Colwellia sp. M166: one gene and its partner. Each later gene encodes a partner of the first gene's protein in a complex. Links are inferred from orthologs where the notes say so. Each region holds a gene or a part of one and is shown on either strand. Other genes may lie near its edges.

Region 1 (11,363 bases):
TAACTAATGCGGATTGTACTTTTTCAATTAAGATTTTACTGTCAGATAGCAGTATTACTTGGCTATCGGGGCCGTGCTCAGCCTGTGATAATAAATCAGCGGCAATAAAATCGGCATTGGCTTTGGCGTCGGCAATAACCAGTACTTCTGAAGGGCCTGCTGGCATATCAATAGCAAAACCATTTACTTGTTGTGAAAGCTGTTTTTTAGCCTCGGTAACATATTTATTACCTGGACCAAAAATTTTGTTAACCGCAGCAATAGTTTCTGTACCGAATGCCAATGCTGCGCACGCTTGAGCGCCACCAACACTGTATATTTCATCTATTTGGCATAACGATGCCGCAACCAATATTTCGTCTGCTAGTTGGCCATTTTTATCTGGCGGGCAAACTAAGACTTTGCGAGGGCATTCTGCTAGTTGTGCCGGCACGCCTAACATCAATACGGTTGAAGGTAGCGGGGCACTGCCGGCCGGAATGTATAAGCCAACGCTAGCGATAGCTTCCGTTTTTAATGTGCACACCACACCAGGGGTTGTTTCTACCCGAATATCTGCAGTTATTTGGGCTTGGTGAAAACGTTTGATATTGCCATAAGCAGTTTCGATGGCGTTTAGTCTAGCAGCGGTTAATCTGCTTTTTGCTGCCTTGACTTGTGCAGAGCTCACTCGCAAGGTCGTCAGTTTTACGCCATCAAACTTCTCAGTTAAATCAAATAAAGCTTTATCGCCGTTTTCTCTGACATTGCTTAAAATGTTTTCTACTTGTTGTGATAACAAACCGCTTTCTGCGATGGCAGGGCGGGATAAGGCTAATTTACGCTCGGTATCTGACAAGTTTAGCCAATTGATTATTTCGTTTTTCATAACATTCAACTTTTAATAATTTACCCTAGAAAGATAATGTGTTTTAAGCCAATTAGTGCTTAGCACTTATTGGCCATAACGCTATTATCTAGCCCATCATTTTTTCTATTGGCATCACTAGAATAGAGTTACAACCTAAGGCATTAAGTTGTTCCATGGTTTCCCAGAAAAAAGTTTCGGTGGCAACAACATGTACAGCAACGAGGTCATCACGGCCAGCCAAAGGCAAAATGGTTGGCGTTTCTTTACCAGGCATTAAGGCGCTTACCTGCGCTATTTTATCTTTTGGTGCGTGCAGCATAATGTATTTGCTTTCTTTTGCTTTCATCACGCCTTGAATACGAGGTAATAAGGTATCAAGAATACTTTGTTTTTCAGGCGCTAATGCATCAGCTGTTTGAATTAATGACGCTTTTGAGCGGAAAATTTCTTCCACTTCAACTAAGCCGTTCGCTTCGAGTGTTGCCCCCGTTGACACTAAGTCACAAATACCATCAGATAAACCGACCCGTGGTGCGACTTCAACAGAGCCTTTTAATAAGCAAAACTCAACCTTGATACCATTCTCTTTGGCATAACGATTAAGTAATTGTGGGTAGGTTGTGGCAAACCTTAGGCCATTTAAGCTTTTAATACCTTGATAATCAAAACCTTCTGGCATGGCGATTGATAAACGACAGTCACCAAAATTTAAGCCTGAGGTACGAATGTATTGTGATTTTTGCCCCATTAACGCGCGCTCTAATGCCGTTTCTTCAAGCGTATTGTCGCCGACAATGCCTAAGTCGCAGACGCCATCCATAACAAGTCCTGGAATATCGCTACTACGTACGCGCATAATATCGATTGGCATATTAGTCACATGTGCCAACAAACGGCGATCCGAAACATTGAGTTTAAGGCCACAGCGTTTCAATAGTGCTTGTGTGTCGTCGCTTAAACGACCAGATTTTTGCATTGCAATTCTTAAGCGTGGTTCAGTTGTCATGGTGTTTTCCTATTAAATTTTAAATATTTTGTCCTGTTAAATCGCGCTTTTATGTGGCTAAAACTGCTGAAAAAATATCATGTATATACAATTTCAAGGTCATAAAAATGCGAAAACCCCCGAGAGAGATGAACTCTTTCGGGGGTTTAGACATTAATTTTATTTATCTTACACCGCTGAAAGGTTCATAGCCCCTCAGCGAATAAACCTGAGCAGCTAATCCGTATGATGGTGATGAAGATGAATAGCAATCAAGTTTAAAGTCATGTGTTGTTTACTCTATTAGTATTTGGTGTAAGTTATGGAGTTACTACTTTTTATTGTTTAGCAAAGCTAGCAAGATTTTTAAAGTAGTTACTTTAATTTGGCTTTTACATTACGTGGATTTTTCTGTCAGGGCAAGTGTTTAATTTTAACTCGATATTATATTTTGAACTAAGTTAGTATTATTTTTATCTAAGCAGAGGTAATGTTAGTAGGTTAAAGTTTGAGCTATTAATGCCGATAACCATGTTGTAACTGTATTTGACATTTATTTGATTTTGATAACCGTATTATTTATAACCTTATTAAGAGGGAGGTCGCAATGGATATTTTTACTACCGCATTGACACGCGTTGTACCTGTGCCGATTAAACCTGCGGATTTAAAAGTTAAAGCACCAGAAAAAACATCACCAACCAATGATGTGTCTGATGACATTGAAGGATTTGAAGATCCTGCTTTATATTTTAATAAACCTGTCGCTAAAAAAACACCTAACAAAGAGAAAGAGAAAAACAAAGACCATGATACGCCAGAAGTTATCAAAGCTTCTAAGGTACCTGAAGATAATACCGGTCAACATATTGATGTCTTTGAAGACAGTGAAAGCTCACCATTGGAAGAAAAAGATGGTAAACCCCATTTAGATCTTTTTGTCTAAATTCGAGATATAGTATGGTCGTTAAAGGTTTATTTATTGTATTTTTATTCTTTGTAAACGCGCATCTTGAAGTCATATGGGTATATAATAAGCGCAAATTTATCAATGTTATATCTCATGAGTGCTGTAGAACATGCATTTTCCCATCAAGGTGCTTTAGCTAAAGCGATCAAGGGTTTTTCTCCACGCCAAGCTCAGCTTGATATGGCACTTGAGGTGGCTAATGCTATCGAGAAAAAAACTTCGCTTGTTGTTGAGGCGGGTACGGGAACCGGTAAAACCTTTGCCTATTTAATCCCAGCACTGTTAGCGAATAAAGCTCATGCTGAAAATGATCAGGGTCAGAAAAAAATCATTGTTTCTACCGGAACCAAGAATCTGCAAGAACAACTGTTTCATAAAGATCTGCCATTAATTCGTCAAGCATTGGCTAGCAATGCTCAAATTGCCTTGTTAAAAGGACGAGCGAACTATCTTTGCTTATATCGTTTAGAGCAATATCAACAATCACGAGGCCAGCTTGATGCCGAAACGTTAGCTGATTTTGTCAAAGTGCGAACTTGGGCAAATGGTACACACAGTGGCGATATTGGTGAGGTGGTTAATGTTAATGAAGGCTCAGCTGTTTTTCCTTTTGTCACCAGTACTGTTGATAATTGCCTAGCTAAAGATTGTCCTAATATTGATGACTGCTATTTAATAAAAGCGCGAGAAAAAGCCATTGCTGCAGACTTAGTCGTGGTGAATCATCATTTGTTTTTTGCTGACATGGCGTTAAAAGATACTGGCTTTGGTGAGCTCATTCCGAAAGCTGATGTGATGATTTTTGATGAAGCACATCAAATTGCTGATATAGCCAGTGAATATTTTGGAGAGGCGTTTTCTACTCGCCAGTTACTTGACCTTAGTAGTGATGTTTTACAGGTATATCGCAGTGAACTAACTGACGTAAAACAATTAGGTAAGGCAGCAGAAAAGCTGTTAAAAACCAGTCAAGAATTTCGCTTGCTATTTAACTACGACCCCGAGCGAGGTAATTGGCGTGAAAAGCATAAGCTGCAACGATTTTCTCATGCCTTTAGCTTATTAAAAACCGATTTAGACTTTCTTTATCAAGTGATAAAACTTTGTCTTTCGCGTAATGAAGCCATTGATAATTGTTTTGATAGGGCAGTAAACTTATTAGCACAATATGATGTCATGGCGAATGTTGACGCCATGGGCATGAGCTTCTGGTATGAAACCACAGCACGGCATGTGGTTTTGCATAAAACGCCTTTGTCGGTCGCAGATAAGTTCGGCAATTATGTTAAAGACTCTGGTGCTGGCTGGATATTCACTTCAGCAACATTGGCTGTTGATGGCGAATTTAAGCACTTCTCTCGTCACTTAGGTATTGAACACTCAGCTAGTTTATTACTTGATAGCCCATTTGACTATGCTAAGCAATCGCAATTAATTATTCCGCGTTATCTTCCTGCAGCAAATGACCAAAACCGCGCGAAAGCATTAAGCGAACTTGCTATACCATTAATAGAGGCCAGTAAAGGCGCTTGCTTTATGCTATTTACCAGTTACCGCGTTATGCATCAAGTTGCCGAGTTATTGGCTGATAATATTGATAATTTATTGTTGGTACAAGGACAAATGGGCAAGCGAAAGTTATTAGCAGAGTTTGTTGCGCAAAGCAGTGCCGTGCTACTGGCAACGGCCAGCTTTTGGGAAGGTGTTGATGTGCGGGGTGATAAATTAACCTGTGTGATCATCGATAAATTACCGTTTGCATCACCTGATGACCCTTTACTGCAAGCTCGTAGTGAAGATGTCAAAAGACAAGGTAAAGACCCGTTTGTGCAGATCCAATTGCCACAAGCGGTTATCGCATTAAAGCAAGGAGTAGGGCGCTTAATTCGTGATGTAAATGACAAAGGTATATTAGTTATCTGTGATGATAGACTGGTAAATCGCCCGTATGGGCAAGTATTTTTAAAAAGTTTGCCTGATATGAAGCGAAGCCGAAATATTAATCAGGCTGCTGACTTTTTATCGCAACTGACATAAAACAGCTATTGAGGCAAAATACTGCAAAAAATAAAGTCAGGTTTAATCGTAAAGATTGCTCATGCAATCGATAAAATAATGATAAACTCGGCCAATTAACAGCAATTTTATTTTAAAAAGGTTTTTGACGTGAATTTTTTGGCCATTGATGCCTCAACTGAAGCTTGTTCAGTAGCAATTAAATATTTGGAACAACAGTTTAGTGAATATGAACTCTGTCCTCAGTCTCATAGTTTACGTTTATTACCTATGGTTGATAGCGTATTAAAGCAAGCTAATTGCAAATTAACTGAGTTAGATGGCATTATTTTTGGTCAGGGACCCGGAAGCTTCACCGGTGTGCGTATTGGCATCGGTGTAACCCAAGGTTTAGCATTTTCGGCGCAGTTAAATGCACGCGGCGTTTCAACATTACAAGCCATGGCTCAACAAGCCTATGATGAAAAAGGCCAAGATAAAGTTATTGCTGCAATCGATGCCCGCATGTCAGAAGTTTACACCTGCTACTTTGAAGTTGATGAGCAAGGTATTATGCAAGCAAAAACTGAAGAGACGGTGTTAAAACCTGAGTTAGTTGCTCAATATTATAGTCACTTATCTCTGCCTGCTTATGGCGTAGGAACCGGTTGGAATGCATATTCAGCATTGACGGAGTTAAAGTCAAATAACGATTCCCCTGAGATTTTATTCCCTACAGCTCAAGCAATGTTGACCATAGGCCAAGTTGATTTTGTCGAACATAGTGTAGCAGCAGAGCATGCCCAACCTAAATATGTTCGCGATACAGTGTCATGGAAAAAACTGCCGGGGCGCGAGTAAAATAACTTGATTGCTATCAAGTTATGCTTATCAAAATAAAAAATAGTTTTCACCTTGACTAGAAATTTGTTAAATTAAACTTTATGCAAGTTAATAATTCCGCCAATTTTGTCTCCCAAGCGCCTATTGCTTTAGGGAATAATTCTTCTGTACAAGCCCAAGAGCAGCGTGCAAGAGTAGCTGCGCGTGAAACGCAGAGCGCTGAAGAAAATAAAAGTCAAAATTCACAAGCTGATGTCGACACCCGCCAGCGTCTCGATATTGATGAGCAGGTCATTGCTTTAATTGAGCGTGAGCAACCACCTCCTTATGGTAATGCTGGTAATAACAACGCACAACAAAGTAACCAGCAAAACAGTTATAACAGCGCATATGATGCACCATCGAATCAAAATAAATTGGCAGTAGCCGCTTATCAATCGGTTGATACTCTTGCTGCGCGCGATAACATTGAACAAGTTTTTGGTGTTGATTTATTTGCCTAATTCATCTGAGCAAAAACCTACAGTATCTTCTACAAAAAATGCTTTGAGCTTTCGCCAAAGATATCAATTCTGGCTGATGTTACTTACAGCATTTATTATTTTGCAACTGCCTTTCATTTCTATCCCCTTTAAGTGGTTAGAGAGTTATTTTCATGAGATTAGCCACGGTTTAACGGCGTTACTCACCGGGGGAGACATTGTGCAGATCCAATTATTTCCTAACGGGGCAGGTTTGTGTACCACTCGTGGTGGCTCAGCCTTTTTTATCAGTTTAATGGGCTATGGTGGCGCTATATTATGGGGCTGTTTATTCTTTTCTTTGGCATCTGTTCATCGTAAGGCTGCACAGGCTTTTTCGGTATTATTAGTGGCCTTATTAGCTGGTAGCATTCTTTTCTGGGTACGAGATTTATTAACCTTGTTTATTGTACTGGTACTGCTCAGTTTAGTGCTAGCTCAGTTAAAATACTCATCACAAAAATATCTTCAGACGCTACTAAAAATGACCGGACTATTAGTGTTAGCTAACAGTTTAATGAGTCCTTTGTATTTACTGGATGGTCAAGCACGAGGTGATGGTGCGGCTTTAGCTAATATTACCTACATTCCAGAAATAATATGGGTGTTACTGTGGTTTATTGCAGGGCTATTTGCAACATATCGCCTGAGTAAAGTATCGTTTGCTAGCAGATCTTAAGGAGCTATAACTCCTTACTTAATAAAGGGTTTATATGTTAAATACTAGTGTCATGAAAGCCGTTACATTTAATGTTAATGGCCAAAATATTTGTGGTGTCAGTAATGGTAATGAACAACAGCCACTACTTTTATGCTTACATGGGTGGTTAGACAATGCGGCAAGCTTTCAGCCTTTGATACCTTATTTAAGTGATTATCATGTTATTGCCATCGATTGGCCAGGACATGGATTATCCAGTCATCGCAGCCTTGATGCACATTATCATTTTTTGGACTGGGTCTATGATCTTATTGCTCTATTTCGCTCTCAGCAGTGGCAAGAAATTGATATTGTTGCCCACTCTATGGGAGCCATGGTAGCGTCTGCTTTTGCTGCGGCATTTCCCGAACATGTCAAATCCTTAACCTTAATTGATGCTATCGGTATTTTAACCTCGGATGCCAAAGAGAGCACAGCACAATTGCGCAAAGGACTATTAAGTCGTTTAACGCGTCATGCAAAGCCTAAAAACAAACATGCAAGTATTGAGTCTGCTGTTGCTGCTAGAGTGTCGGTGTCGGACTTAAAGGCTAAATATGCCGCTCTTATTGTTGAACGTGGTATTGAGCAGACTGACAATGGCTTTATTTGGCGTGCAGATAGCCGTTTACGCGCCACCTCACCGTACCGATTTACCTTGGCGCAAGCTAAACAGCTTATTACTGATATAACTGCACCAGTGCAACTGGTTTATGGCGATAAAGGCATGGAGATGGTTACAACCGGTTTAGCATGCTTTGGACCTCTGTATCAAAACCTACAGGTGCATAAATTATTGGGGGGCCACCATGTTCATATGGAACAAGCCGAGCAGACAGCGAAGTTAATTGCTCAACTTATTGAACAGAAAAAGTAACCAGAGATAAGATAAGGTTTTAGCCAGTTCATCTATAATAAGCGGAGTAATTATCTGTTAAATTTAAACAAGTGTTTAAATTTACTGGATCGACCAGTGAAAATTTGATAAAACGTATCATTAAAATTATGCATAAGAATTAAAAGAGGAAAGGCACAGTGGAAAAAATTTGGCTTGAGAAGAGTTATCCTCCCGGCGTTCCATATGAAATTGACCCTGATAAGTACGCTTCCATTGTTGATATGTTTCATAAATATACCAAGATGTATGCTGAGCGTTCAGCGTTTATTAATATGGGAGCGGAATTAAACTATCGTGAACTTGCTCAACAAGCCACTGACTTTGCTGCATATTTACAACAAGATCTCGGTTTAGTTAAAGGTGATAAATTTGCCATTATGGTACCTAACTGTTTGCAATACCCTATTGCACTCTTCGGCGCCTTGTTAGCTGGTTTAACCGTTGTTAATGTTAATCCGTTATATACGCCACGTGAATTAGAGCATCAATTAAAAGATTCAAATACTAAAGCGATCTTAATTATTGAAAACTTTGCCAGTATTTTGGAAAAAGTTATTGAGAAAACGCCGGTGGAGAAAGTAATTCTTACTTCGCTTGGTGATCGTTTAGGTACCATTAAAGGTGCTATCGTTAACGGTGTTGTTAAATACGTTAAAAAAATGGTGCCAGCCTTTAATCTTAGTAATGTTGAGCATTTTAATAAGGCGTTAGCGAAAGGGCATAAGTTAAGCTTTAGCCCTGTTGAGCTAAGTGGCGATGACTTAGCCTTTTTGCAATATACCGGTGGTACAACAGGTGTTTCAAAAGGCGCGATGTTAACGCACCGAAATATGGTGGCAAATTTAGAGCAAGCTAAAGCGGCAATTAAACCACAACTTGAAGAAGGTAAAGAATTAGTTGTTACCGCTTTACCGCTTTACCATATCTTTGCGTTAACCGCTAATTGCCTAACCTTTATTACCCTTGGTGGCACCAACTTATTGATCACTAATCCGCGTGATATGCCAGGTTTTGTCAAAGAGCTAAATAAATATAATTTTACCGCTATTACCGGGGTAAATACGCTTTTTAATGGCTTGTTAAATACGCCAGGTTTTAGTGAACTCGACTTCTCTAATTTAAAATTATCGCTTGGCGGCGGCATGGCGGTACAACGCCCAGTCGCTGAAAAGTGGGAAACCGTGACGAAATCACGTTTACTTGAGGGCTATGGTTTGACGGAATGCGCGCCGCTGGTAACACTTTGCCCTTATAATCAACAACATTATACTGGCAGTATTGGCTTGCCAGCATCATCTACCGATATTCGTATTGTTAAAGAAGATGGTAGCGAAGCTGAAATTGGTGAGGCGGGTGAAATGTGGGTTAAAGGCCCACAAGTCATGAAAGGTTACTACAAACGCCAAGAAGCAACAGATGAAGTATTAAAAGATGGTTGGCTAGCAACAGGTGATGTTGCTTGTATGGATGAAAATGGTTTCTTCAAAATTGTTGATCGTAAAAAAGATATGATAATTGTTTCTGGTTTTAATGTTTTTCCAAACGAAATAGAAGAAGTTGTTGTCAGCCATGAAGGGGTATTAGAAGCCGCAGCTATAGGAGTACCTCATGAGGTTTCTGGTGAAATTGTAAAAATATTTGTTGTTCGTACCGATCCGAACTTAACGGAAAAAGCGTTAATTAAATATTGCCGTGAAAACTTAACGAATTATAAAGTACCAAAAATTGTTGAGTTCCGTGATGATTTACCGAAAACCAATGTTGGTAAAATATTACGACGTGAATTACGTTAAGCGCATTGTTTAGCAAATAAACGATCAACGAAAAAGGCCAACGTCATGTTGGCCTTTTTTATGTACTGAACTGCGTGCGATTTTTTCGATATTGCTACTTTTAGATTGAAGGATTTGGTTTTCCTAAAAGCAAGGGGAATTCAGTTTTATTCTGTTAACCCTGTGCGTTTAATCTCTGACCATTGACTGCCTTACTATCATCAGCCATCAGATATACGTAAAGTGGCATAATGTCAGCGGGCGATGCTATATTCGCTTTATTCTCAGCAGGGTAGGCACTTGAACGCATGTTGGTATTTGTCGCGCCAGGATTAATAGCATTTATGCGTAATGTGCTATTTTCATATTCATCAGCAATAACTTGCATCATACCTTCAGTGGCAAATTTAGACACGCTGTAGGCGCCCCAATAAGCTTTACCTTTATTACCAACACCTGATGAAGTAAATACCAGAGATGCATTGTCAGCTTTTAAAAGTTCCGGTATTAAAGCCTGAGTGAGTAAAAACTGTGCGTTAACGTTAACTTGCATAACATCTTGCCAGATTTGCTGATGAATTTGATTAAAAGGTGTTAGCTCACCTAACATTGAAGCATTAAGCAATGCACCGTCTAACTGTCCAAACTGGTTCGCTATCGTCGCTGCTAAATCAATATAATTTTGTTTTGTTGCTCCCTTGAAATCAAGTGGCACAATTGCCGGCTCTGGGTAGCCTTTATCTAGTATTTCGTCATAAACGGTTTCCAGTTTCGCGACAGTTTTGCCTAATAAAATGACCGTTGCGCCTAGTTCGGCATAGGTTAATGCCGCTTGGCGACCAATGCCTGCACCTGCACCGGTAACTAAAATGGTTTTATTTGCTAGAATTTGTGGGGTAATTGAATAGTCAAACATATGATTAGTTGCTAAAAAAATTTGTTAATAATTCTACTACTTTGTCAGCTATATTGACGAGTGTTTTCGTCAGTAAAGTGCATTTGCTGAGGAAAAACTGCGAATAAATCAAAAAATCACTAGCACTTGATCTATTCTTGAGTTAAGTTTGACTGGTCGAACAAGTTGATGGTAGTACTAGGATAAGTATGAAAATCAACAATAAGAACGAAAAATAATAAATATATTCTTAAACACATAGTTAGGTATATACATAAAGACTAGTCCGTGGGGAGATAAAATGAATAAGCTAGTACTCAGTCTCGCAATAGCCAGTACATTAGGTTTAAGTGCTTGTGGCGATGAAACCATCAAAGATGTTGAAAATGAAGTTGTTGAAAACGGTCCTGCCATCACACCATCAGCTCGTGTTAAATTTGATCCAGCTGCTGGCGCTGCCGGACTTTCTATTCCGAATGATTTGATTTTTTCTGGTACCGTAGATGGTACATTAGAAATCCCCGTTGCTGATCCAACCGATGGCTCTGATCCCTTTGTTGCTATTAGCGCACTTGACGGTTGGTCAATATCTCAACCTTTTTCTCTGGCCATTGAGTTTCCTGCGGGTACTTCGCTAGACAGCGATAGTGCCTCAGAGCCCGCTTCAGTGCGCATTTTTGAAACAATCATGGGGGGCGATGCTAATGATAGTGATTGTGCAAGTGTTACCCGCGGTTTAGCCTGTAAAGTTGTTGGTGAACTCGTTTTTGGTCAGCATTTTGTTACACAAAAATCAGGTGACAATGTGGTCGTTGTCCCGACCCAACCACTTAAGGCTGAAACGACTTACGTTATGGTGATGACAAATAATCTTCGTGACGATAATGGTAAAGCTGTTGCTGGCTCGACAACCTATGAATTAGCACGCCAAGAT
Region 2 (10,435 bases), 3.5 Mb from region 1 along the record:
CTTGCTAATAAGTCATCAATAAATTGTCGAGGGATCATACCAGCCATAAAGTTCATTACATCCAGATAAAACATTATTCTACACTAATAAAATTAGTGTCATAGAAAGTTATTGCATTCTAATTAAAATAAAACCGCGAGGCCAAGGCTATCGCGGTTTTTATTTAGAATGAACATTGAAGTTCGAATGGAAGATTAACTAACTGTTTAAAACTGCTTTAATTTGACCGCTTACAGCGCCCATATCAGCCTTACCTTGCATTAACGGTTTCAACACCGCCATTACTTTACCCATATCAGCCATTGAGGTTGCACCGGTGTCGGCAATTGCTTTTGTGATCAATTGGTTAATTTCATCTGCTGATAATGGTTGCGGGAGAAAATCTTCTATGGCGCTGATTTCTGCAGCTTCTTTAGCTGCTAATTCATCGCGACCACCGTCAGTAAACATTTTGATAGACTCTTTACGTTGTTTAACCATTTTGGTTAACAAGGCAATGATATTGTCATCAGTTGCTTCTGTGTTGTGATCAATTTCTGCCTGCTTTATCGCAGATAATGCCATACGAATTACACCAAGACGAATTTTGTCTTTAGCACGCATGGCAATTTTCATTTCATCTTTAAGTTGGCTAAGTAGACTCATGATTTAATTTACTCTTAAGTTAACTCAGTTGACCTAGGATTTACTAAGGTATCTTAGTACATGCGAACGCGACGAGCGTTCTCACGAGAAACTTTTTTAGCTGCACGTTTAACTGCTGCTGCTTTCTTACGCTTACGTTCCCAAGTTGGCTTTTCGTAAGATTCGCGACGGCGAACCTCAGAAAGGATACCTGCTTTTTCACATGAACGTTTGAAACGACGTAATGCAACGTCAAATGGTTCGTTTTCTCTTACTTTAATTACTGGCATGTACTGTTTTACCTTAGTTAGAAATCTATATAAATCGGTGTCTGATTTCAGCTAAATAGCCTCATCTTCACCCACTCTATTAAAAATTGGTGCCGTATTCTAAAGCGAACACTACGGTAATGTAAAGGAGTAATCATTATTTCGTGCAGTTTTAGTGTCATTGCGCTTTAAATTCGGTTATTTGACAAAGCAAAGACTGACTTGCTTTGGTTATTTTAAAAGGACGTTAAATGAAAACGAAAATATTTTAGTTGTCATTATATGCACTATAAATTGAAAGTTGCGGGCTCGATAGGTAAAATCATCGGCCAAATGTAACTGCTGACTTAATGTTGCAGTTTTCGACTTCTTTGACAGCAGAGCTATTTTAGTTCTAGGTAAATAAAAAACTATGCGAATTTTAGGTATTGAAACTTCTTGTGATGAAACCGGTATTGCGATCTATGATGATGGCCAAGGGGATCTACCTAAAGGCATAGTTGCACATCGACTATATAGTCAAATTGCCGTTCATGCCGATTATGGTGGCGTAGTGCCAGAGTTAGCGTCACGTGATCATGTGCGTAAAACTATTCCGTTAATTAAAGAAGTACTTGCTGAAGCTAATTTGACACCTGCTGATTTAGATGGCGTAGCCTATACAGCAGGGCCTGGTTTAATCGGTGCTTTACTTGTGGGGTGTTCAATTGGTCGCAGCTTAGCTTATGGCTGGGATTTACCCGCAGTACCTGTACATCATATGGAAGGGCATTTATTAGCCCCAATGTTAGAAGAAAATATACCTGAATTTCCTTTTGTCGCCTTATTAGTGTCGGGCGGTCATACCATGTTAGTGCGTGTTGATGGCATTGGTCATTATGAATTACTGGGTGAATCAGTAGATGATGCCGCCGGTGAAGCCTTCGACAAAACGGCTAAGTTATTAGGCTTGGATTATCCTGGTGGCCCAGTATTAGCGAAAATGGCAGAAAGTGGTAGAAAAGGGCGCTTTAAATTTCCGAGGCCAATGACCGATAGACCTGGGCTAGATTTTAGTTTTAGTGGTTTGAAAACGTCAGCTGCTAATACCATTCGCAAAGAAAGTCATGATGAATTAACTGCTGAGCAAAAAGCACAAACACAAGCTGATATTGCTTATGCTTTCCAAGAAGCAGTCGTTGATACGCTTGCCATCAAATGTAAAAGAGCCTTAAAACAATGTGATTTAAATCGTTTAGTGATTGCGGGCGGCGTTAGTGCTAATACCGCGTTAAGAGAAAAGTTAGCAGAGATAACTAAAAAACTCGGCGGCGAAGTCTTCTACCCTCGACCTGAATTTTGTACTGATAATGGCGCTATGATTGCCTACGCAGGTTTACAACGTTTAAAGGCGGGTGTTGATACTGACTTAACTTTTAAAGCAACTCCGCGTTGGCCATTAGATACTTTAGAAGCAATATAGCAGCAAGTCATGATTACTTTTTGCTGAAGGATATCTTGGGTTCTTTGCCTTGCAGTAATCTAATAATGTTCTCTTTGTGCCTAAATATAATCAATCCAGACAACATTAATACCGGATAGACATAGATTGGTTTTAATAGCCAAGTATATAACGGCGCCACAGCTACAGTAACAATGGCGGCCAAGCTTGAATAGCGAGTGACTTTCGCGACCAATAACCACGTTAAGATCAATAGCCCGCCCAAATCTAAACCAATAGGCAACAAGACACCAAATGCCGTAGCAACTGCTTTACCACCATTAAAGTTGAAAAATATTGGATACATGTGCCCTAAACAAGCTGCAACAGCAATAATACCTAAGTATACCGGCTCTAAACCTAAGAAGTAGCCGCCCCATACCGGTAAGGTGCCTTTTAGTATGTCAAAGAGTAGCACTGATGCAGCAACAAATTTATTGCTGATACGTAATACGTTGGTAGCGCCGGGGTTTTTTGAGCCAGTGGAACGAGGATCGGGTAAATTCAAAAGTTTACAAAGTAATATGGCACTCGAAATTGAACCTACTAAGTAAGCCAATACGACCATTACACCTGTAATAAGTAAACTACTAATACAAAGTTCCTTTTGAGTTTCGTTCGGTAAAAGTATAAAAAAAAATTTCTTTAGCGCTTTTTCTCATTGTAGCGCGTTGATTACTAGTTTTTCTAGACCTGCACAGGTAAACTCGCCATTTATTTTCTAAATCAGCTAGTGGCGATTGTTTGTACTATTTTCGATTAGCGCCATAGCAAACCATATAAAGGGTCTTAATGTGGATAAAGTCTATATTGAAGGATTAACCTTTCAAACAACGATCGGTTTTTATCAGTGGGAAAAAGAAATAAAACAAACACTGGTGATTGATCTCGCGATGGGCTGGAATACAGCACAAGCAGCAGAAAATGATGAGTTAGCTAAAACACTTGATTATGCTGCAATCTCTGAAGCCGTGGTTGAATTTGCTAATGCTAATCCTGTTGATTTAATTGAAACGCTTGCTGAACGTATTGCTGCTTTCCTTATTGATACCTATCAAATTCCTTGGTTGCGTTTAAAGTTAATGAAACCAACGGCAGTACATAATGCAATCACTGTCGGCGTTGAGATTGAACGTAGTCGAGAGCCATCAGGTCAAGCATTGTAATGGCTGACATTTATATTTCTCTTGGTAGCAATATTAATCGTCAATATCATATTGAACAGGGACTTAATGCGTTAACTGATGCCTTTGGTTTACTGACCTTATCGTCATTATTTGAAAGTGAGGCTGTTGGTTTTGCTGGTAAAGCATTTTACAATATGGTGGTTGCTGTTAAGACTGAACTGAGCTTAGCTGAAGTCGCTACTATACTAAGAACAATAGAATTTTCCTATGGTCGCAGCCAAGATGCGAAAAAATTTAGTCCGCGCACATTAGACTTAGACTTGCTACTTTATGGCGATGTTATTACTGATACTCCAGCACAAATCCCTCGAGATGAAATTACAAAAAACGCTTTCGTATTATGGCCTTTAGCTGAACTTGCGGGGCAATTAACTCACCCAACTATGGCTAAAAGCTACAACGAGTTATGGCAACAATACGACAAGAATCAACAAAAATTAAAAAAAGTCCCTTTAGTTTGGGCAAATGAAAATAGGGAAAGATAACCAGTATGAGTACAATTGATGTATTTATTTTAGCGATAATTCAAGGCTTAACGGAATTTTTACCGATATCGAGTTCCGCACATTTAATTTTACCATCGGCCGTTTTTGGCTGGCAAGATCAAGGTCAAGCTTTAGATGTTGCGCTACATGTTGGTACCTTGCTTGCCGTTGTGCTTTATTTTCGTAAAGAAGTTGGCAGTATGACTGTGGCATGGTTTGGTACGGTTGGCGTTGGCCCAGAAAAAAAATATAACAGCTTTGACGGCAAGCTTGCATGGTGGATTATACTGGCATCAATTCCATTAGGTATTGTGGGATTATTGGGCAAAGACTTTATTGAAGCAAACCTGCGCTCAGCTGCTGTTATTGCTATTACTACTTTAGTGTTTGGTATCTTATTAGGTTTTGCTGATATAAAAGCCAAAGAAAATGTCAGCGTTGAAAAGCTGGGTTTTAAAGGTGCAATGATTATTGGCTTAGCGCAAGTGCTGGCATTAATACCCGGTACTTCACGTTCTGGCATCACCATGACTTTAGGCTTAATGTTAGGGTTAAATAAAGAAAATGCCGCACGTTTTTCATTTTTGTTATCAATTCCTGCCATCGTGATGAGCGGCGGTTATTTAACCTATAAATTAATATCATCGGCTGAGCCGGTTGACTGGAGTACATTAGGTTTAGGCAGCATCTTGGCATTCTTTAGTGCTTATGCCTGTATTCACTACTTTTTAATTTTAGTCAGTAAAGTAGGTATGATGCCATTCGTGATTTATCGTTTAATTCTTGGCGCTGGTCTGCTTTGGTTTGTACTGGGATAATTGCTACACTATAGCCAATTTTAAAACGCGCTTTGGCGCGTTTTTGTTATACATATACTGATGCCAAGCGTGATACGCGAGCATTATTTTATCTACTCAGGCAGTACTAATGGACTATTGGGCTTTCTAAAAAGCCTAGGTAAACTTGGCTTCTGAACCGAATATGGTAGATATTCACCTGATTAAAAGTGAGATTTTTGATGGATTTGTCTTTAACTGAAGAACAAATGATGATTCAAGATATGGCGAAAAAATTTGCCGAAAGTGAACTCGCACCGGTAGCTGCGCAGCTTGATGAAACGATGGATCAAAAGCTATTTTTGGCTAATTTAGCACAATTGACCGAACTAGGTTTTATGGGCTTAAACATCAAAGCTGAATATGGCGGCGTTGAAGCCGGCAGTGTTGCCTTTAGTTTAGCTATTACCGAACTTGCTCGTGCTTGTGCTTCAACTGCGGTAACAACATCGGTGACCAATATGGTCGCTGAGGTGATTCAGGCCGTTGGTAATGAAGAGCAAAAGCAAAAGCATTTACCAAAGCTTTGTAGTGGTGAGTATCGCGCCGGTGGCTTTTGTTTAACGGAAGCAACTGCAGGTTCTGATCCCGCAGGGATGAAAACTCAAGCAGTTAAAGACGGAGATGATTACCTTATTAGCGGCAGTAAACTTTATATCACCAGTGGTTCATTCGCTGATGTTTTTGTGGTTTGGGCAGTTACTGACCCAGCAGCGAAAAAAGGTAAAGGTATCTCGTGTTTTATTGTTGAAGCCAACACTGCCGGTATTACTATTGGTAAAGCTGAAGGTAAAATGGGCCAGAAGGCGTCACCAACCAATGAAGTGCACTTTGACAATTGCCGTGTACCAGCTTCAGCCTTGATGGGTGCTGAAAACAAAGGTTTTGGCGTTGCGGTAGGTGAACTTGCCGGTGGCCGTATTGGTATTGGCTCGTTAGCACTGGGCGTTGGTCTTGCTGCACTTGATTACGCTAAAGCTCACATTGTTGAGCGTAAACAATTTGGTCAGTCATTGGCTAATTTTCAAGGACTGCAGTGGAAGCTTGCTGAACGTTATACTGAAATGGAAGCGGCGCGTTTATTGTTAATGCAAGCAGCATATACCAAAGAGCAAGGCCAACCTTTTGGTATGGCAGCGTCAATGGCCAAATTATTTGCTACTGAGAATGCAAATAAAGCCTGTTATGACGCTTTGCAGTTAATGGGCGGTGCGGGCTATATTCGAGAATACCCACTTGAGCGTATGGCGCGTGATGTGCGCGTAACTTCAATTTATGAAGGTACGAGTGAAATTCAAAAAGTGATTATTGCTCGAGAATTATTACAAAAAGTGTAGGGCGTATATCTTGAGATAGCCCACTTATTTAAACGGACATTGGCTGAGCTGATGTCCGTTTTTTTGTGATATTTTTAAGACTTTTTAAAATAAAATTTAACGATTATTTCTCTCAATTATAATTAGCGGCTTGTATCTTCAGGGTTTGGCCCCACTTTAAAATCATATATCTTATTATTGGAACTGCATTGATGATGAACTCTATTGCGATCACCTTAGAAAACTTTCAACAAGTTATTATTGAAGAATCAAAAAACCAACTTGTATTGGTTGATTTTTGGGCCCAACAAATCCCTGAAAGTACCGAACTGCGAGATAAGTTAACAACAGCATTAGCTAATCATGGTGATACGATACTGTTTGCAACGGTTGACTGTGAGACGCAGGGGCAAATTGCTCAGCAGTTTGGTATTCAAGGTTTACCAACGGCGGTTTTAGTCAAAGATGGTCAGCCACTTGATGGCTTAACTGGTCCACAAACTGATGCAAGCATTAATGAGTTTTTAGCTAAATATTTACCCAAAGAGCAAGACTTACTGTTAGTGCAAGCTAAAGATTTATTAGCTGAAGGTAACGTTGCTGAGGCATTTCCTATTATCAGCCAAGCTTATCAACTCGATAATGAGCGGGCTGACATTAAGTTAGTGTTAGCCAATGTTTATATTCAAACGGGTAAGATCACTGAGGCAGAGTTGTTACTGAAAAGTATCAAAATGATTGATCAAGACAGTGATTATCAATCCTTAATAGCAAAGTTGGAATTAGCAAGCCAAGCTGCGGACTCTCCTGAAATTCAAGCACTTGAACAGCAGTTGCTTAATGAACCGGAGAATGTTGAGTTACAGCAGAAATTGGCGGCACAGTATAGCCAAGTTAACCGTTATGAAGATGCACTCGCTATTCTGTTTCGCTTAGTGCAAAACAATGGTGCTGATATTGCGAGCAAAGATTTATTGCTTGATGTCTTGAAGTCCTTACCTGATGGTGATGCGTTAGCAAGCAAATACCGCCGTAAACTTTACACTTTGATGTATTAATACTTCTAGGGTTTTAAATAACCTGAGTCCTAGATAAGCTAAGTCCGTCAATGCTACGATTTCTGCGTGAAACAGCATTAAATTTGCGACTAATAGCTCGCTATTAGGTATACAAATCAGCCTTGATTCACGTAAAACTTATCACATTGATAATAAATTATGCGACTAATTTTATAATTGACTAAAGTGATTGTAACCATTGCACTATACTAATTTCTTCGCACATCCATTATCCCGAACTCAGGTTAAATAAAAAGCATAACAGTAGATTGTTATGCTTTTTTGATTTGCAGCCGCTGTAGCAAAGATTTTAAGTTTCACTGAGTGAGAAGACATTTATTAGAATTGCTATTACGCAGCAGAAATAGCTTGTTCTTCGCTCTTGAGTAAATGTGAAAACTCGCTGAGAAATTTTTGGATTTTTCTCGCGACCACTAACTGGCAGTACTTATTTTCAGGGTTGTTAGTGACATAATCTTGATGATAACTTTCGGCACTAGAGAAATTATTCACGGCTTTGACCGTGGTGACTATCGCTTGCTCAAATTCTTCTGTGCTATTTAATTGCGCAATTCTCGCTTCGGCAATCTCCTGCTGCTCAGTAGTATGGAACAGAATCGTTGAGCGATATTGGCTACCAATATCATCACCTTGACGATTTAAGCTTGTTGGATCATGAATAGCAAAAAATACCGTTAATATCGTTTCTATATCCAGTAATGTCGTATCAAAAGTTATTTGCACCACTTCGGCATGATTAGCTGTCCCATTACAAACTTGCTCGTAGCTTGGGTTGATAATATCACCATCAGCGTAACCACTGACCACTGAAACGATACCTTCAATTCGGGCAAAAATATTTTCAACGCACCAAAAGCAACCTGCGCCTAATGTTATTTTCTCGATGCTCATCGCTTTTTCCTTTGAAAAATTCTTAATATTAAATGACGTTTTATAGTTTAAGTTTTAAAACGTATAGACGTCTATATGTTTATAAGCAGAATGTATCACTCGGACGTTTAGATGTCTATATGTTTTTTGATGGTTTATGGTAAATGATCAGGTGACTAAATAACTTGCTTGATGAAGCTATTAATAAGTAGACCACCTAGTGCTGATTAGTCAGCTCTAGGTGGTATGGCCGAGTAAGTTGAACAATATATTAATCAACTAATGGCAAGTTATAAGCAACATGCTGATGAAAGCGTAAGGTTAATTCGTCTTTTTCAGTCACAATTTCAAGTTCAGTGGCAAATAAACGTATCGCTTGCTCTATTTGGTTGACAAATTTTGCATAGTTTTGTTCTACGCCATTATGGCAGTTAGCAACAAAGATTAACTGCACATTATCAACCAGTACGTCAGCCTGCCATTTACTGACAATACCACATGGGCTTTGCTTAGGGTTGTAGCCTAACATTTGTAACTCGCCAACTTTCGAAACCAATTCATGCAAACTATGCCTTACAATAGGCACCAAGCCATTGGCAATCAGTGCGCCATTATTTAAGTTAAAGCGCTTTGCTACGAGTGAGAAGGTATCAGTTAGATAGGTGAATAAAGGGTTGTAGGGATCTGCTGAAGCAGGATCAATATCAACTAACTGAGAGATCCTGTGGTTAAGGGGTAAATTAACAATCGCATAAGTGATGGATGACATATTTTCAGCCAAGTTAACATTCTGGCTCGCATACCTTTGGGCGATAGGTCTAAACTTGTGTGCTTGGCTAGTACAACAACCTTTATTTTTAGCAAATATGTCGTAGGTTAAATGCTGATGATCACGCATTCGGATGCTCGTCATGGGCAGCTTTATTTGTTGTGAGAAATTAGCTAGCAGCGCTTTTACTTTTTGATGAAATTTTGCCGCCTCAACTCGGATCTCGCTGCCCGATGCCAAAAATACTAAGGTAATTTTTTTGGCTCTAATACTGGCATTAAAAAATGAATTTTGTAGCACATGTTGTTGTGGATCATAATAGAAGATGATTTGCTGTTTGGTTTGCCACTGATGCATTTCTTGGCTATAGCGTACCCGTACTAATTTATCGTTAGCAACAAGTAGGCTGTTTGTGATGCCGTTGCTATTACTGAGATTAAATAGCAGTTCAGCTAAGGCTTGGTAACAAGCATAATAATTTGCACTGCCATCATTAGTAGAATGACTCGGTAATTGTGAAAGTAGTTGCTCTGTTAAGGTAAATTCAGCCAAAATGTATTGATTATCACGAGCATTATCCGGTATGTAGGCTTTTGTTGCTGCGCTACGTTTTCTAACTATTGACATAACAATTCCCTGAAAGAACTTGGTATCATCTTGATCCCAATTTAAGTTTTGGTATGTCAGCGATTATACGCAGTGCTTGTGACATTTTTATGTCGTGTAAAAGCCAATTAAAAATATTGATAAGATGTGCTATTGGTCGTCATAAAAGTTAATTTTTGACAGCTAAATTTAAAAAATAATATTTCGCCAATGTAAACCGAGGAAACCACGTAGAGATGTATAACAAATGTCGATAAACAATAATGCAGAGTTAATTGCAGCCATTAATCAAGTTATGCCATTTGGTAAATATAGTGGAAGAAAGCTACTACAATTGCCTGAGCCTTATTTAGTTTGGTTTCATGCTAAGGGGTTCCCTGAAGGAAAGTTAGGCCAGCAATTAGCGTTAATTTATGAAGTTAAACTTAATGGCTTAGAAGAGATGTTAAGGCCTTTGTTAAGAGCTTAACTTTTCAAACTGATTTGTTCTTGAATTTATTTTTTTAAGTCTGCTTTGCTATATAGCCTTTTGCTAACAAATTGTTTTGTAATACTTAGTTTAAAGTTGTTTTTATTCGTTGTTTATTTTCCCTAAAAAAATAAAAAAAGTACCCACTTCGTCAGAAAAACAACTTGCTTTCAGCGTTTGCTTGTCCTTAAATTAATTGGGATTGAAGTGATACCATGTTGTGGTTGGTAGTATGCTTCTCTCGTTAATTAAGGTCAATTATTAATAATTATCAAATACTTATTAAATAGTAAAATGTAGAGGTGTTATTCATGAGAAGACAGAAAAGAGACAAATTAGGCAGAGCACACTCAAATGGTTATCAAGCTGGGCTTTGTGGCAGAACTAAAGAAAAATGTCCTTATCAAAATACTGATACGAAATCAGAATGGCTTGGAGGTTGGCG

What was found.
Region 2: the proteins of tsaB (region 1) and tsaD are in contact, whole or in part, in a solved structure (PDB 4WQ4), measured with the Escherichia coli proteins. The link is inferred for Colwellia sp. M166 from one-to-one orthologs.

The regions. Positions count from the first base shown.
Region 1 is NZ_CP040755.1:56,392-67,754, forward strand. The notes cover bases 3,863-6,816. They hold tsaB (tRNA (adenosine(37)-N6)-threonylcarbamoyltransferase complex dimerization subunit type 1 TsaB), read left to right. Parts: upstream 3,863-4,971; coding sequence 4,972-5,661; downstream 5,662-6,816. Other genes in these bases: FGD67_RS00355 (ATP-dependent DNA helicase), read left to right, coding at 3,863-4,842; FGD67_RS00365 (hypothetical protein), read left to right, coding at 5,745-6,146; FGD67_RS00370 (M50 family metallopeptidase), read left to right, coding at 6,139-6,816. Also shown: hisD (histidinol dehydrogenase), read right to left, coding at 1-868; hisG (ATP phosphoribosyltransferase), read right to left, coding at 957-1,856; FGD67_RS00350 (hypothetical protein), read left to right, coding at 2,443-2,781; more of FGD67_RS00355, read left to right, coding at 2,899-3,862; more of FGD67_RS00370, read left to right, coding at 6,817-6,843; FGD67_RS00375 (alpha/beta fold hydrolase), read left to right, coding at 6,878-7,741; long-chain-fatty-acid--CoA ligase FadD, read left to right, coding at 7,900-9,555; FGD67_RS00385 (YciK family oxidoreductase), read right to left, coding at 9,710-10,450; FGD67_RS00390 (VolA/Pla-1 family phospholipase), read left to right, coding at 10,731-11,363. UniProt on the Escherichia coli protein: Required for the formation of a threonylcarbamoyl group on adenosine at position 37 (t(6)A37) in tRNAs that read codons beginning with adenine.
Region 2 is NZ_CP040755.1:3,527,428-3,537,862, forward strand. Bases 508-3,330 are described here. They hold tsaD (tRNA (adenosine(37)-N6)-threonylcarbamoyltransferase complex transferase subunit TsaD), read left to right. Parts: upstream 508-1,305; coding sequence 1,306-2,355; downstream 2,356-3,330. Other genes in these bases: FGD67_RS15925 (GatB/YqeY domain-containing protein), read right to left, coding at 508-645; rpsU (30S ribosomal protein S21), read right to left, coding at 699-914; plsY (glycerol-3-phosphate 1-O-acyltransferase PlsY), read right to left, coding at 2,369-2,953; folB (dihydroneopterin aldolase), read left to right, coding at 3,168-3,330. Also shown: dnaG (DNA primase), read right to left, coding at 1-47; more of FGD67_RS15925, read right to left, coding at 199-507; more of folB, read left to right, coding at 3,331-3,539; folK (2-amino-4-hydroxy-6-hydroxymethyldihydropteridine diphosphokinase), read left to right, coding at 3,539-4,045; FGD67_RS15955 (undecaprenyl-diphosphate phosphatase), read left to right, coding at 4,051-4,863; FGD67_RS15960 (acyl-CoA dehydrogenase family protein), read left to right, coding at 5,064-6,218; FGD67_RS15965 (tetratricopeptide repeat protein), read left to right, coding at 6,410-7,255; peptide-methionine (S)-S-oxide reductase MsrA, read right to left, coding at 7,607-8,167; FGD67_RS15975 (DUF3083 family protein), read right to left, coding at 8,418-9,542; FGD67_RS15980 (DUF3820 family protein), read left to right, coding at 9,769-9,990; rmf (ribosome modulation factor), read left to right, coding at 10,302-10,435.